4 regions of the Bradyrhizobium sp. CCBAU 53351 genome follow, and region 4 is predicted to be linked to each of the others. Evidence: predicted binding sites of a transcription regulator. Region 4 holds the regulator's gene; each other region holds the start of a gene.
The links. The regulator PhoB, encoded in region 4, activates phosphate uptake and scavenging genes when phosphate is short. The targets are predictions, from matches to a motif close to TGTCATNNANCTGTCAT.
Positions count from the first base shown of each region.

Region 1: the regulator PhoB is predicted to act here: its motif matches at 1,360-1,376, upstream of XH83_RS19970 (DUF47 domain-containing protein).
Region 2: the regulator PhoB is predicted to act here: its motif matches at 1,027-1,043, upstream of XH83_RS24510 (YbhN family protein).
Region 3: the regulator PhoB is predicted to act here: its motif matches at 1,772-1,788, upstream of XH83_RS19535 (RNA degradosome polyphosphate kinase).

Region 1 covers NZ_CP030059.1:4,226,945-4,230,132, reverse strand. The annotation lists gene XH83_RS19980 (branched-chain amino acid ABC transporter permease) at 1-292, shown strand, start outside; gene XH83_RS19975 (branched-chain amino acid ABC transporter permease) at 294-1,262, shown strand; gene XH83_RS19970 (DUF47 domain-containing protein) at 1,419-2,063, shown strand; gene XH83_RS19965 (inorganic phosphate transporter) at 2,076-3,083, shown strand; gene sugE (quaternary ammonium compound efflux SMR transporter SugE) at 3,076-3,188, opposite strand, start outside.
Region 2 covers NZ_CP030059.1:5,148,204-5,151,391, forward strand. The annotation lists partial or broken gene XH83_RS24500 (MFS transporter) at 1-130, opposite strand, end outside; gene XH83_RS24505 (ferritin-like domain-containing protein) at 268-774, opposite strand; gene XH83_RS24510 (YbhN family protein) at 1,214-2,296, shown strand; gene XH83_RS24515 (hypothetical protein) at 2,383-3,188, shown strand, end outside.
Region 3 covers NZ_CP030059.1:4,135,118-4,138,305, forward strand. The annotation lists gene purM (phosphoribosylformylglycinamidine cyclo-ligase) at 1-221, opposite strand, end outside; gene XH83_RS19525 (CDP-alcohol phosphatidyltransferase family protein) at 379-921, shown strand; gene XH83_RS19530 (DnaA ATPase domain-containing protein) at 1,027-1,704, shown strand; gene XH83_RS19535 (RNA degradosome polyphosphate kinase) at 1,863-3,188, shown strand, end outside.
Region 4 covers NZ_CP030059.1:7,071,203-7,074,390, reverse strand. The annotation lists gene pstB (phosphate ABC transporter ATP-binding protein PstB) at 1-574, shown strand, start outside; gene phoU (phosphate signaling complex protein PhoU) at 586-1,302, shown strand; gene phoB (phosphate regulon transcriptional regulator PhoB) at 1,341-2,048, shown strand; gene XH83_RS33740 (GcrA family cell cycle regulator) at 2,121-2,633, opposite strand; gene XH83_RS33735 (aspartate aminotransferase family protein) at 3,091-3,188, shown strand, end outside.

The DNA of each region.
Region 1 (3,188 bases), 2.8 Mb from region 4:
GCTCACTTACGGCCTCGGCGTCGGTCTCGCCGCGCTGGCCGGCGTTCTTTCGGCGCCGATCAACCAGGTGCGGCCGCTGATGGGCGCCGACCTCATCATCGTCGTGTTCGCGGTGGTGGTGATCGGCGGCATGGGATCGATCATGGGCTCCATCATCACCGGCTTCGCGCTCGGGGTGATCGAGGGGCTGACCAAATATTTCTACCCTGAGGCCTCCAACACCGTCGTGTTCGTGCTGATGGTGCTGGTGCTCCTGGTGAAGCCAACGGGATTGACGGGAAGGGCGGCCTGATATGACAACCCTGACGGACGACACGCTGCAGGCAACCCCGCGCGCGATGCGCGACGAGATGATTGTTTTCGTGGTGATGGCGCTGCTGCTGGCATCGGTGCCATTCACGGGCGTCTACCCGTTCTTCGTGATGCAGGCGCTGTGCTTTGCGTTGCTCGCCTGCGCCTTCAACCTCTTGATCGGCTACGGCGGCCTGCTGTCGTTCGGCCACGCGATGTTCATGGGGACCGCCGGCTATTGCAGCGCGCATGCGCTGAAGGTGTGGGCGCTGCCGCCCGAGCTCGGCATCCTCGTCGGCATCGCCGCGGCTTTCGTGCTCTCGCTCATCACGGGCTTCATCTCGATCCGCCGCCAGGGCATCTACTTCTCGATGATCACGCTGGCGCTGTCGCAGCTCTTGTACTTCATCTACCTCCAGGCCCCCTTCACCCACGGCGAGGACGGCATCCAGGGCATCCCGCAGGGGCGCATGTTCGGCATCTTCGATCTGTCCAAGCCGACGGTGCTGTATTACGTCGTGCTGGTCGGGTTCCTCGCCGGCTTCCTCCTGATCTTCCGCATCATCAACTCGCCGTTCGGCGAGGTCCTGAAGGCGATCCGCGAGAACGAGCCGCGGGCGATCTCGCTCGGCTACCGGACCGACCAGTACAAGTTCCTGGCCTTCGTGCTGTCAGGCACGCTGGCCGGTTTTGCCGGTGCGCTGAAGGTATTCGTGGCGCAGAACGCCTCGCTCACCGACGTCCATTGGACGATGTCCGGTGAGGTCGTGCTGATGACGCTGGTCGGCGGCCTCGGCACAATCTTCGGCCCCGTGGTCGGCGCCTTCGTGATCATTGCCATGCAGCAATATCTGGCGGGTTTCGGCCAATGGGTGACGGTGATCCAGGGCTCGATCTTCGTGATCTGCGTGCTTACCTTCCGCCGCGGCGTGATCGGTGAAATCGCGCATTACTTCCGGCGATCGCTCTAAGTCATTGATTTAAAGTCAATTTACTTGTCGCGTGAAAGCGGTGGATGATCCGGCTCCGCGGGCGTGAGATGACACGCGCGCGGATCGAAAATGGTCTATGACAGTTTCATGACGGCCCCCTCGGGCCGGGCCATTTCCAACCGGTAGCCTATCCCCATGATGCGATGGTTTCGCGCTTTCCTGCCCAAGGAAGAACGGTTCTTCGACCTGTTCGACCGACATGCCCAGACGGTGATCCAGGGTTCGATCGCGCTTCAGGGCATGCTCAACGGGGGCGAGGAAACGCCGGTCTACTGCCAGCGCGTCAACCAGTTCGAGAACGACGCCGACAACATCACCCGCGAGGTGCTGACGGCGGTGCGCCGCACCTTCATCACCCCGTTCGACCGGGGTGACATCAAGAACCTCATTACCTCGCTGGACGACGCCATCGACCAGATGCAGCAGACCGCCAAGGCCGTGATGCTGTTCGAGGTCCGCAGCTTCGAGCCGCCGATGCGTGAGATCGGCGGACTTCTGATCGAATGCGCCAATCTGGTCGGCCGTGCGCTGCCGCTGATGCAATCGATCGGCCCGAACGTGGCGATGCTGACCGCGATCACGGAAGAGCTGGGCAAGCTGGAAGGCCGTGTCGACGATCTCCACGACATCGGGCTGAAGGAGCTGTTTCTCAAGCATCGCGACGGCAATGCGATGGACTTCATCGTCGGCGTCGAGATCTATGATCATTTGGAGAAGGTGGCCGACCGTTTCGACGACGTTGCGAACGAGATCAACAGCATCGTCATCGAGCAAGTGTAAGGCAGGATTGCTGTGGACGCCGCGTTGGGTCTTCCCATCCTGGTCGGCTTGATCGCCGTCGCGCTGCTGTTCGACTTCCTGAACGGCCTGCACGATGCCGCCAATTCGATCGCGACCATCGTCTCGACCCGCGTGTTGCGGCCGCAATTCGCGGTGTTCTGGGCCGCGTTCTTCAATTTCGTCGCCTTCATGGTGTTCGGGCTGCACGTCGCCCAGACCATCGGCACGGGCATCATCGATCCCGCGATCGTCGACGCCCAGGTGATCTTCGCGGCACTGGTCGGCGCCATCGTCTGGAACCTCGTGACCTGGGCGCTCGGCATCCCATCCTCGTCGTCGCATGCGCTGATCGGCGGGTTATTCGGTGCGGGCGTGGCCAAAGCCGGGATCTCCGCGGCGGTCTGGAGCGGATTGTCCAAGACGGTCATTGCGATCGTGCTGTCTCCGCTCGTCGGCTTCGTGCTTGCGATGGTGCTGGTTGCAATCGTGTCCTGGGCGTCGGTGCGCTCGACGCCATTCGCAGTCGATCGCGCCTTCCGCATCCTGCAATTCGCCTCGGCCTCGCTCTATTCGCTCGGCCATGGCGGCAACGACGCGCAGAAGACCATGGGCATCATCGCCGTGCTGCTCTATTCGCAGGGCCATCTCGGCGGCGAATTCTTTGTTCCCTTCTGGGTGGTGCTGTCGTGCCAGGCGGCGATGGCGATGGGCACCTTGATGGGCGGCTGGCGCATCGTCCGCACAATGGGCCTGCGCATTACCAAACTGACGCCGATGCAGGGCTTTTGCGCCGAGACGGGGGGGGCCGCGACCCTGTTCATGGCGACCTTCCTCGGGGTTCCCGTCTCGACCACCCACACCATCACCGGCGCGATCGTCGGCGTCGGCGCCGCCCGCCGCCTCTCGGCGGTGCGCTGGAACGTCGCCAGCTCGATCGTCTATGCCTGGGTCATCACGATGCCGGCGTCTGCCATCGTCGCGGCGCTGACCTGGTGGGCGGTCAAGATCTTCGTCAAGTAACGAGCTTCAGCCCGACGATCCCGGCGACGATCAGGCCGATGCTGGCAAGACGCAGGGCCGTGGCCGGCTCGCCGAACAGGATGATGCCGAGGGTCGCGGTGCCGA
Region 2 (3,188 bases), 1.9 Mb from region 4:
CGTCGAGCTGCACCACGCCATAGCCGAGGCTCATTGCAGCCAGCGTGAGAGAAGTCGCAAGAGCCGAGCCCGCGCGTGGCGTGTCGGCCCTGCCGTCGAAGGTTTCATATTTGATGGTGTTGGCTCGCATGCTGCACCTCGATTGCAGCCCCCTGCGACATATACGCCTTTAGCCCGCGGTCATGCTTCGAGACCGACCGAATAATGATGTTAAACGTGAAGCGCCGCGCGGACCACCGCGCGGCGCCAATCATGGTTGGCCTTGCATCAGCTCGCCGCGCGCAAATTCACCTTGCTCTCGGCGAGCGTCGTCAGCTTCTTGTCGGTCGCCTTTTCCTCCTCGAGCGTCTTGGCGAGCACGCTGGCGCAATCGTTGCGGCCGAGCTGCTTGGCCCAGGCGATCAGGCTGCCGTAGCGCACGATCTCGTAATGTTCGGCGGCCTGTGCCGCGTTGATCAGCGCGGCATCGAGCACCGCCTTGTCGGCGACTTCGCCGGCGGTCTCGTCGGCTTCCTCGATGATGCCGTCGATCGCCGGACAGTCGACCGCCTTCACGGGGACGCCATGCATCTTGAACACTTCCTCGAGCCGCTTGACGTGCTCCTTGGTCTCCTCGAGGTGCGTCAAAAAGCCCTGTTTCAGCTGTGGATCCGTGGCCTTGCTCGCCATCTTCGGCAGCGCCTTGGTCAATTGCTGCTCGGCGTAATAGATGTCCTGAAGCTGGTGCACGAACAGGTCATTCATGGTCTTGATGTCTTTTGTGAACAGTCCCATCGTCCGTCCTCTTCCGGTTTTTGGAACACGAAGGCCGCGGCTTGCACGAAAAGCCGCTTATTCCGCCATGCTCGGTTGCTGATGGGGCCCAACGAGCGCCCGGCATCGACGTTCCAAAAAAGACCCGTAAGGCTTGCGCTGGAACAATGCGGCCGGCGCCGGGACCTGAGATCATGGGGCCCATACGAACGCACGAGCCGGGCCGGTTTCACGACTCATATGCTTAACGCGCCTGCTTAACGCGCCTCCGATGTGAACCACGTATGACAAAGTGGCCGGTCCAGCGCAGAACCTCTTGTTGTCAAGGGCTGCACAAGCCGCTGTTTTTGCCTTAAATGAGCTGGATCATGCCGAGCGATCGATGCCCGCCTTTGGCCATGATCACACCCGACTGGCCAATGCCTGGCCCGGTCGGTCTTGCCCCCCGCCGGGAGGATGAATGCACGGACTGCTGCCCGCGCTGAAACGCGGCTTCAAGAGATGGATCGGCTGGCGACGCCTTGGCGTTGCCGCGAGCATCTTCATCATCGCTTTCGCGATCACCACGCTGGTGCGGACCCTCAAGGGCATCGATACCGGGGTCATCCTGACTGCGTTAACCGAGATCCCCCGCGGGAGCATCGGGCTGGCGGCGATCTGCGTGTTTTTCGCGTTCTGTACGCTGACCTTCTACGATTTTTTTGCACTGCGAACGATCGGCAAGAAGCACGTGCCCTATCGCATCGCGGCGCTCTCCAGCTTCACGTCCTATTCGATCGGCCACAACATCGGCGCCACCGTGTTCACCGGGGGCGCGATCCGCTTCCGGATCTATTCGGACTACGGCTTGAACGCGATCGACGTCGCCAAGATCTGCTTCCTGTCGGGCCTGACCTTCTGGCTAGGTAACATCTTCGTGCTCTCGATCGGCATGGCGATCCATCCGGATGCGGCGTCCTCGATGGATCAGCTGCCGTCGTCGATCAACCGGCTGATCGCGCTTGGCGGCCTCGCCTCGATCGGCGCCTATCTGGTCTGGCTCTGCATGGGCGAGAAGCGACGCGAGCTCGGCCAGAAGGGCTGGAAGGTGGTGCTGCCTTCCGCGCCGCTGACCCTGGTGCAGATCCTGATCGGGGTGGTCGATCTCGGCTTCTGCGCCACGGCGATGTACCTCCTGATGCCGGCCAACCCGCCGATCGACTTCATGTCGCTCGCCGTGGTGTTCATCCTGGCGACGCTGCTCGGCTTCGCCAGCCATGCGCCCGGCTCGATCGGGGTGTTCGACGCCGCCATGCTGCTGGCGCTGCCCGAATTCGGCCGCGAGCAGCTCCTGGCGACGCTCCTGGTGTTTCGCATTCTCTATTTCGTGATCCCGTTCGGCCTTGCCATCTCCATCATGGGCACCCGCGAGCTCTGGATGAACGTGGTGGAGCCCTGGCAGGAGCGGCGGCGGCTGGCGGAGGCCTGTGCCCAGGCCAATCTGCCCAAGGAGGTGACGCCCATGGAGCGCGAGCGGTTGCTGCGGCAGGCCAATAAGCGCTGAAATGGTCGGCCCGGACCAAAGGGTTGCGGGCGGCGGCGCAATGCTCTCTTATTTCCGCCTCAACTTTGCCGTTGAAGACGCGGGCCATGATCCCTGTATTCCTTCGTACCCTCTCCGCCGGCGCCCTGCTGCTGGCCGGGCTTTTGACCGTTTTGCCGGCCGAACGCGCCGCCGCCCAGGATGCCGGCACGCTGCAGATCAGTTGGGAGGTACGTAATCGCTTCCGGCTGTTCCGCGAGGAGCGCGACTTCCTGCTCCATGTCGAGAATGCGCGTAACCGCAACATCCTCGCCGCAGAACAATCGCTGGAGCAGCAGAGCGAAGGCCGCGGCTGGGCCCGCAACATGGTCAACCGCCTCTGCATCGACCTCCAGGGCCGCGTCAACCAGCCCTGCACCCGCGACAACACCAAGGAAAACTACCTCACCCCGATCGACCATCCCGTCACCGTACGCCTCGTCGGCGCGGTGCCGGTCGGCGCCATCTGCGCCTGGTCGTTCGACGACGGCGACGGCCCGCAACAATCGACCTTCGATTGCGCCGAGCCGATCAATTTGCGTGTCCGCTACGGCAAGCCGACGGTCGCGACCGTCGATGTCTCCTCCGGCTCCGATCCGACTCAGAAGGTCCAGACCGAGATCCAGGTCCGCGACGTCTTCGTCGCCGGCCTCGGCGACAGCATCGCCTCGGGCGAGGGCAATCCGGACCGGCCGCTGGCGCTGTCCGACGAAGGTTTCTGCTTCCGCTCCTATCTCGGCACCGCCGGCGGGCAGTACTATCGGCCGAGCCGCCACGGCTACAAGGGCGGCCGCGCCTGCGAGGCGCCGGATACGCTCGCCAACTGGCAACGCTACAGTGCGCTCTGGTTCAACGCGCCCTGCCACCGCTCGCT
Region 3 (3,188 bases), 2.9 Mb from region 4:
TTGACCTTGGTGCCGACACCGTCGGTCGCGGCCACCAGGACGGGGTCCTTGAAACCGGCCGCCTTGAGGTCGAACAGTCCGCCGAAGCCGCCGATCTCGGCGTCGGCGCCGGGCCGCGCCGTGGCGCGCACCATCGGCTTGATCAGATCGACCAAGCGGTTGCCCGCGTCGATATCGACGCCTGAATCGGCGTAAGTGAGGCCGTTTTTGCGGTCGGTCATGCCCGATTTCCAGTGGGTTTGCGGCTGGTTACGTCGAATTCCGGGGACGCGCAATGGCTCGCATGGCGCACCGCCATATACTATGTAGAGATATCAACCGGTTCAGCCTCCCGAGAGGCCGGATTCGAGGTCAGACCGGGTGCCGGGAAGCGCTTTCGTGAGTATTCCGAACATCATTACCCTGGGCCGCATCATGCTGGTCCCGATCATCGTCTGGGCCATCGTATCGAGCCAAATGGAGGTCGCGTTCGCCGTCTTCCTGATCGCCGGTATCAGCGATGCCGTGGACGGCTTCCTGGCCAAGCGCTTCAACATGACGAGCGAGCTCGGCGCCCTGCTCGATCCGCTCGCGGACAAGGCCCTGCTGGTCTCGATCTACATGGCGCTGGGGATCTGGGGGGCGATTCCGCGCTGGATCGTGATCCTGGTGGTCTCGCGCGACATCATGATCGTCGCCGCCGTGATCGTGTCCTGGCTGTTCGACCGGCCCGTCGAGATGAAGCCGTCGAAAGTGTCCAAGCTCAACACCGTTGCGCAAGTGGCGTTCGCGGCGCTGGTGCTGGCGGCGCTTGCCTTCGGCTTCAAGCCGGCTCCTTATGATATCATCCTGATGGGCCTCGTCACGGTCTTCACGCTCTCCTCGGTGTCGCTCTATCTCGTCGAGTGGCTGCGGCACATGAGCACGATCGAGGCCAAGTAAGAGCAGACCAAGTGAGAGGAGAAGCGGCCGCGCAAAAGGCCAACTCCGCTCGATCAAGTCGCATTCTTCAAACGGGCCGGCGCGCCGGCATGGAGCAAAGCAAGCGTGGCAGGCCGCGTCCATCCCCGACAATTGGCGTTTTCGCTTCCGCATGCGGAAAGCCTCAGCCGGGACAATTTCCTTGAAGGCCCCGCCAACGCGGCTGGTCTGGCCCTGATCGAGCGCTGGCCGGAATGGCCGAACCGGATCATGTGGCTGGCCGGCCCGGAAGGCAGCGGCAAGAGCCACCTCGCCGCGATCTGGGCCGAAATGTCGGGGGCACGCTCGACCGTCGCCAACGCCCTGACGGCCGCAGGCGTGCCGGGCGCGCTCGCCACCGGCGCGCTGGTGGTCGAGGATATCAGGGCCAAGGACTTCGACGAACGCGCCCTCTTCCACCTGATGAACCTCGCCCGCGAGGACGGCGCCTATGTGCTGTTCACCGGACGCGAGGTGCCGGCCGCGCTGGAGATCGAGCTTCGCGACCTGCGCTCGCGTCTGCGCGCCGTGCCTGTTGTCACGCTGCTGCCGCCCGACGACCAGCTCTTCCGCGGCCTGATCGTCAAATTCTGCGCCGACCGCCAGCTCAATGTGGACGAGAGCGTGGTCGGCTACCTCGCCACCCGCCTGGAGCGGTCCTCGGCCGCGGCCCGCCAGGCCGTGGAACTGCTCGACAGCGAGGCCCTGCGGCTCGGCCGTCCCGTCACCAGGGCGCTGGCCGCGGAGCTGCTCCGGGACGCCTGACCCCGGTCTGCCCCGCTCCAAGGGCGGGGCGAAGCCCGCTTGACGCAGCCAAGCGGCGGAACATCAATGTCATCGAAACGTCATCGCTCTAACACATGCTCCCGCAGGTTTTGCGCATAGATCGCAAAGTGAGGCGAGACAGGATGGACCGGCTTCTGATGGACTCTGCGCAAGCTATTGAAACTAAAGAAAAAGCCCCGGAAGCCGAAGGCCCGCCGGCAATCGCGTCGAGCCCCGAACGGTTCATCAATCGCGAGCTCTCCTGGCTGCATTTCAACCGCCGCGTCCTGGAGGAATCGGTCAATCCCAGCCACCCCATGCTCGAGCGGGTACGATTCCTGTCGATTTCCGCGAATAATCTCGACGAGTTCTTCATGGTCCGGGTCGCCGGCATCAAGGCGCAGATCCGCGAGGGCATCGCCGAACGCAGCCCCGACGGGCTGACGCCATCCGAGCAGCTCGCCCTGATCAACCGCACCGTCTCCGAACTCGCCTCCGACCAGCAGGCGATCTGGCGCGACCTGCGCGGCACGCTGGCCGATGTCGGCATCGTGCTGGTGGACGGCAAGGACGTCACCAAGGCGGAACGGACCTGGATCGAGGATTACTTCCTCAACAACGTGTTCCCGCTGCTGACGCCGCTGGCGATCGACCCGGCGCACCCCTTCCCGTTCATCCCGAGCCTCGGCTTCACCATCGCGCTCCAGCTCACGCGCGCCGCCGACGGCAGGCAGATGAACGCGCTGATCCGCATGCCCGGCAAGATCGACCGCTTCATCCGCCTGCCGTCCGAGGGCAAGACCGTTCGGCTGATCTCGCTGGAGCAGGCCACCGCCCTGTTCATCAACCGCCTGTTCCCCGGCTACAATCTGCACGGCCAGGGCGCCTTCCGGATCATCCGCGACTCCGAGCTCGAAATCGAGGAAGAGGCCGAAGACCTCGTCCGCCTGTTCGAGACCGCGCTGAAGCGCCGCCGCCGCGGGTCGGTGATCCGGCTCGAGATCGACGCCAAGATGCCGGAGCAGCTGCGCAGCTTCGTCCAGCACGCGCTCTCGGCCGCCGACGACGAGGTCTTCCTGGTCGACGGCGTGCAGGCGATGAACGAGCTCTCCCAGCTCACCCGCCTCGACCGCCCCGACCTCGAATTCACACCTTACGTACCCCGCCACCCCGAGCGCGTCCGCGAGCACGGCGGCGACATCTTTGCCGCGATCCGTCAGAAGGACCTCGTCGTCCATCACCCCTACGAATCCTTCGACGTCGTGGTGCAGTTCCTGCAGCAGGCCGCGCGCGACCCCGACGTCGTCGCGATCAAGCAGACGCTCTACCGCACCTCCAACAACTCGCCGATCGTGCGCACGCTCGCCGAAGCCGCCGAGGCCGGAAAATCGGTCACCGCGCTGATCGAGCTGAAGGCGCGCTTCGACGAGGAAGCCAACATCCGCTGGGCGCGCGACCTCGAACGCGCCGGCGTGCAGGTCGTC
Region 4 (3,188 bases):
CGCCACCGGCCAGCTGTTGCTCGACCACACCAACATCCTCGACCCCAAGCTCGACCTCAACCTGCTGCGTGCCCGGGTCGGCATGGTGTTCCAGAAGCCGACGCCGTTCCCGATGACGATCTACGAGAACATCGCCTTCGGCATCCGCCTCTACGAGAAAATCTCGAAGTCCGAGATGGACGACCGGGTCGAGAAGGCGCTGCGCGGCGGCGCGCTGTGGAACGAGGTCAAGGACAAGCTCAACGCCTCCGGCCTGTCGCTGTCCGGCGGCCAGCAGCAGCGCCTCTGCATCGCCCGCACCGTCGCGGTGCGGCCTGAAGTGATCCTGTTCGACGAGCCCTGCTCGGCGCTCGATCCGATCTCGACCGCCAAGGTCGAGGAGCTGATCCAGGAATTGTCCGAGAACTACACGATCGCGATCGTCACCCACAACATGCAGCAGGCGGCGCGCGTCTCCGACAAGACCGCCTTCATGTATCTCGGCGAGCTGATCGAGTTCGACGACACCAGCAAGATCTTCACGTCGCCGAGCGATCGGCGTACGCAGGATTACATTACCGGCCGGTTCGGCTGAGGAGACGCAACATGGGTTCTGAACATACCGCAAAGGCTTTCGACACCGACCTCCAGGAGCTCACCCGCCTGGTCGCCGAGATGGGCGGAATCGCCGAGCGCATGATCGTCGATTCCGTCGGTGCGCTGATCCGCCGCGACGTCGCGCTCGGCCAGCGCGTCGTCACCATCGACGCCGATCTCGACGCACTGCAGAAGCGCATCGAGGAGCGCGCCGTGCTCACCATCGCCCGCCGCCAGCCGATGGCGGTGGATCTGCGCGAGATCGTCGGCGCCATGCGCGTTGCGACCGACCTCGAGCGCATCGGCGATCTCGCCAAGAACATGGGCAAGCGCGTCGCGGCGCTGGAGACCGACTTCCATCCGCTCAAGCTGTTCCGCGGCCTCGAGCACATGACCGACCTCGTGCAGCAGCAGGTCAAGTCGGTGCTGGATGCCTATGCCGCGCACGATCTGCCGGCGGCGATGGCGGTGTGGAAGGGCGACGAGGAAGTCGACGCGATCTGCACCTCGCTGTTCCGCGAGCTCCTCACCTACATGATGGAGGATCCGCGCAACATCTCGTTCTGCATCCATTTGATGTTCTGCGCCAAGAACATCGAGCGGATCGGCGACCACGCCACCAACATCGCCGAGACCGTGTTCTACATGATCGAGGGCCAGGCGATCACCGACAAGCGGCCGAAGGGCGACATGACGACTTTCGCCACGACGGTTCCGAATACCTGAAGACTTGAATAGCTGAAGACCTAAGGAGCGACGACACCATGGGCGCACGCATTATGGTGGTTGAGGACGAGGAAGCTCTCACCGAGCTTCTGCGTTACAACCTCGAAGGCGACGGCTATGACGTCGAGACGGTGATGCGCGGCGACGACGCCGACACCCGCCTCAAGGAGCACATTCCCGACCTGATCGTGCTCGACTGGATGCTGCCGGGCCTCTCGGGCATCGAACTGTGCCGGCGCCTGCGCACCCGGCCCGAGACCAAGCAGCTGCCGATCATCATGCTCACCGCGCGCGGCGAGGAGAGCGAGCGGGTGCGCGGCCTTGCGACCGGCGCCGACGACTACATCGTCAAGCCGTTCTCGGTGCCGGAGCTCTTGGCGCGCGTGAAGGGCCTCTTGCGGCGCGCCAGCCCCGAGCGGCTCGCCACAGTGCTGGCCTATGGCGACATCGAGCTCGACCGCGACAAGCGCCGCGTGGCGCGCTCGGGCCGCCCGATCGATCTCGGCCCGACCGAATATCGGCTTCTGGAGTTCTTCCTGGAGCATCCCGGCCGCGTGTTCTCGCGCGAGCAGCTGCTCGACAGCGTCTGGGGCCGCGACATCTATATCGACGAGCGCACCGTCGACGTCCATATCGGCCGCCTGCGCAAGCTGCTCAATCTCGGTCGCGAGCAGGACCCGATCCGCACCGTCCGCGGCGCCGGCTACGCGCTGGATGACCGCTTTGCGAAGGCTGAGCAGACGTAGGACCTGCTTCCGTAATCCAACAAAAAGCGCGCCAGCTGGCGCGCTTTTTCGTCTCGATGCCTGAGACCGTGTTTACCGCGGGCCCGGCTTCGCCGGTGCGCGCCGGCGATCCGCTGCCGGCTGATACGCCACGCGCGAATGCTGGGCGCAGTAGGGCAGGCCGGACAGCGCCTTGCCGCCGCAGAAGAAGAAATCCGGGCTCGAGGGATCGCCGACCGGCCAGTGGCAAGTCGCCTCGTTAAGCTCGAGCAGCGACAGCCGCTGGCTCATCGGCACCACGTTGTCATAGGTGACCGGTTCGGCCTCGACCTCGACCTCGAAGGCCTGCGCCAGTGCGGTATTGCCGCGCGCAATGGGGCGGGTCACCCGCATCATGTGCTGCGCCGGGCGTGCCTTGCGCGGCCGCGGCGCGGCCGACGAAGGGCTCTTGGCGCGGCCGGACAGGCCGAGCCTGTGCACTTTGCCGATCACGGCATTGCGGGTCACATTGCCGAGCTCTGCTGCGATCTGGCTGGCCGACAATCCGGCCTCCCAGAGCTTTTTCAGCTGCTCGACGCGATCGTCGGACCAGGTCAAAACCGTCATTGCACCCTTTCCCTCGCTGCGCTTCTGCCATCCTGGCGGTCCGTGCGGCGAATGCCTAAGCCTCAAAAACCCGTGCCGTCAGAATCCCTTAAGGCTCGCCGGGCGCGCTACTCGCGCCCGAACGTTTACGCCGGTACATGAGGACTCTTGGGATCAGAACTGTTGCACGAGATGTCGTATCTGACAGCCCAAACGCTACAATATGGCGTGACTCACGCGCAAGAGTCCGCCGACTCGCTTCCACATGTTCCGTGGTGTAAAACCCGCAAAATCGCCACCGCAAGACTACGGAATCTGCGTTTCCCGAGGCTTTCGGGCGGCATTGACACCCGTTTCACCAGGCCTAAGATAGTCCCGCGTGCCGCCCTTAAAAGGCGGCACGTTTCGTTTTCCGGGCCGGTCAATGGTGCGTTGCGCAATGCACGCCTCACACCGTCCGCAACATCAAGTGACCGTCATGACTAACAGCGTAGCGCCGCATTTGCTCCCCGTTTTCGCCAGGGCCAACCTCGGTTTTGAGCGCGGCGAAGGCTGCTGGCTGATCGCGACCAATGG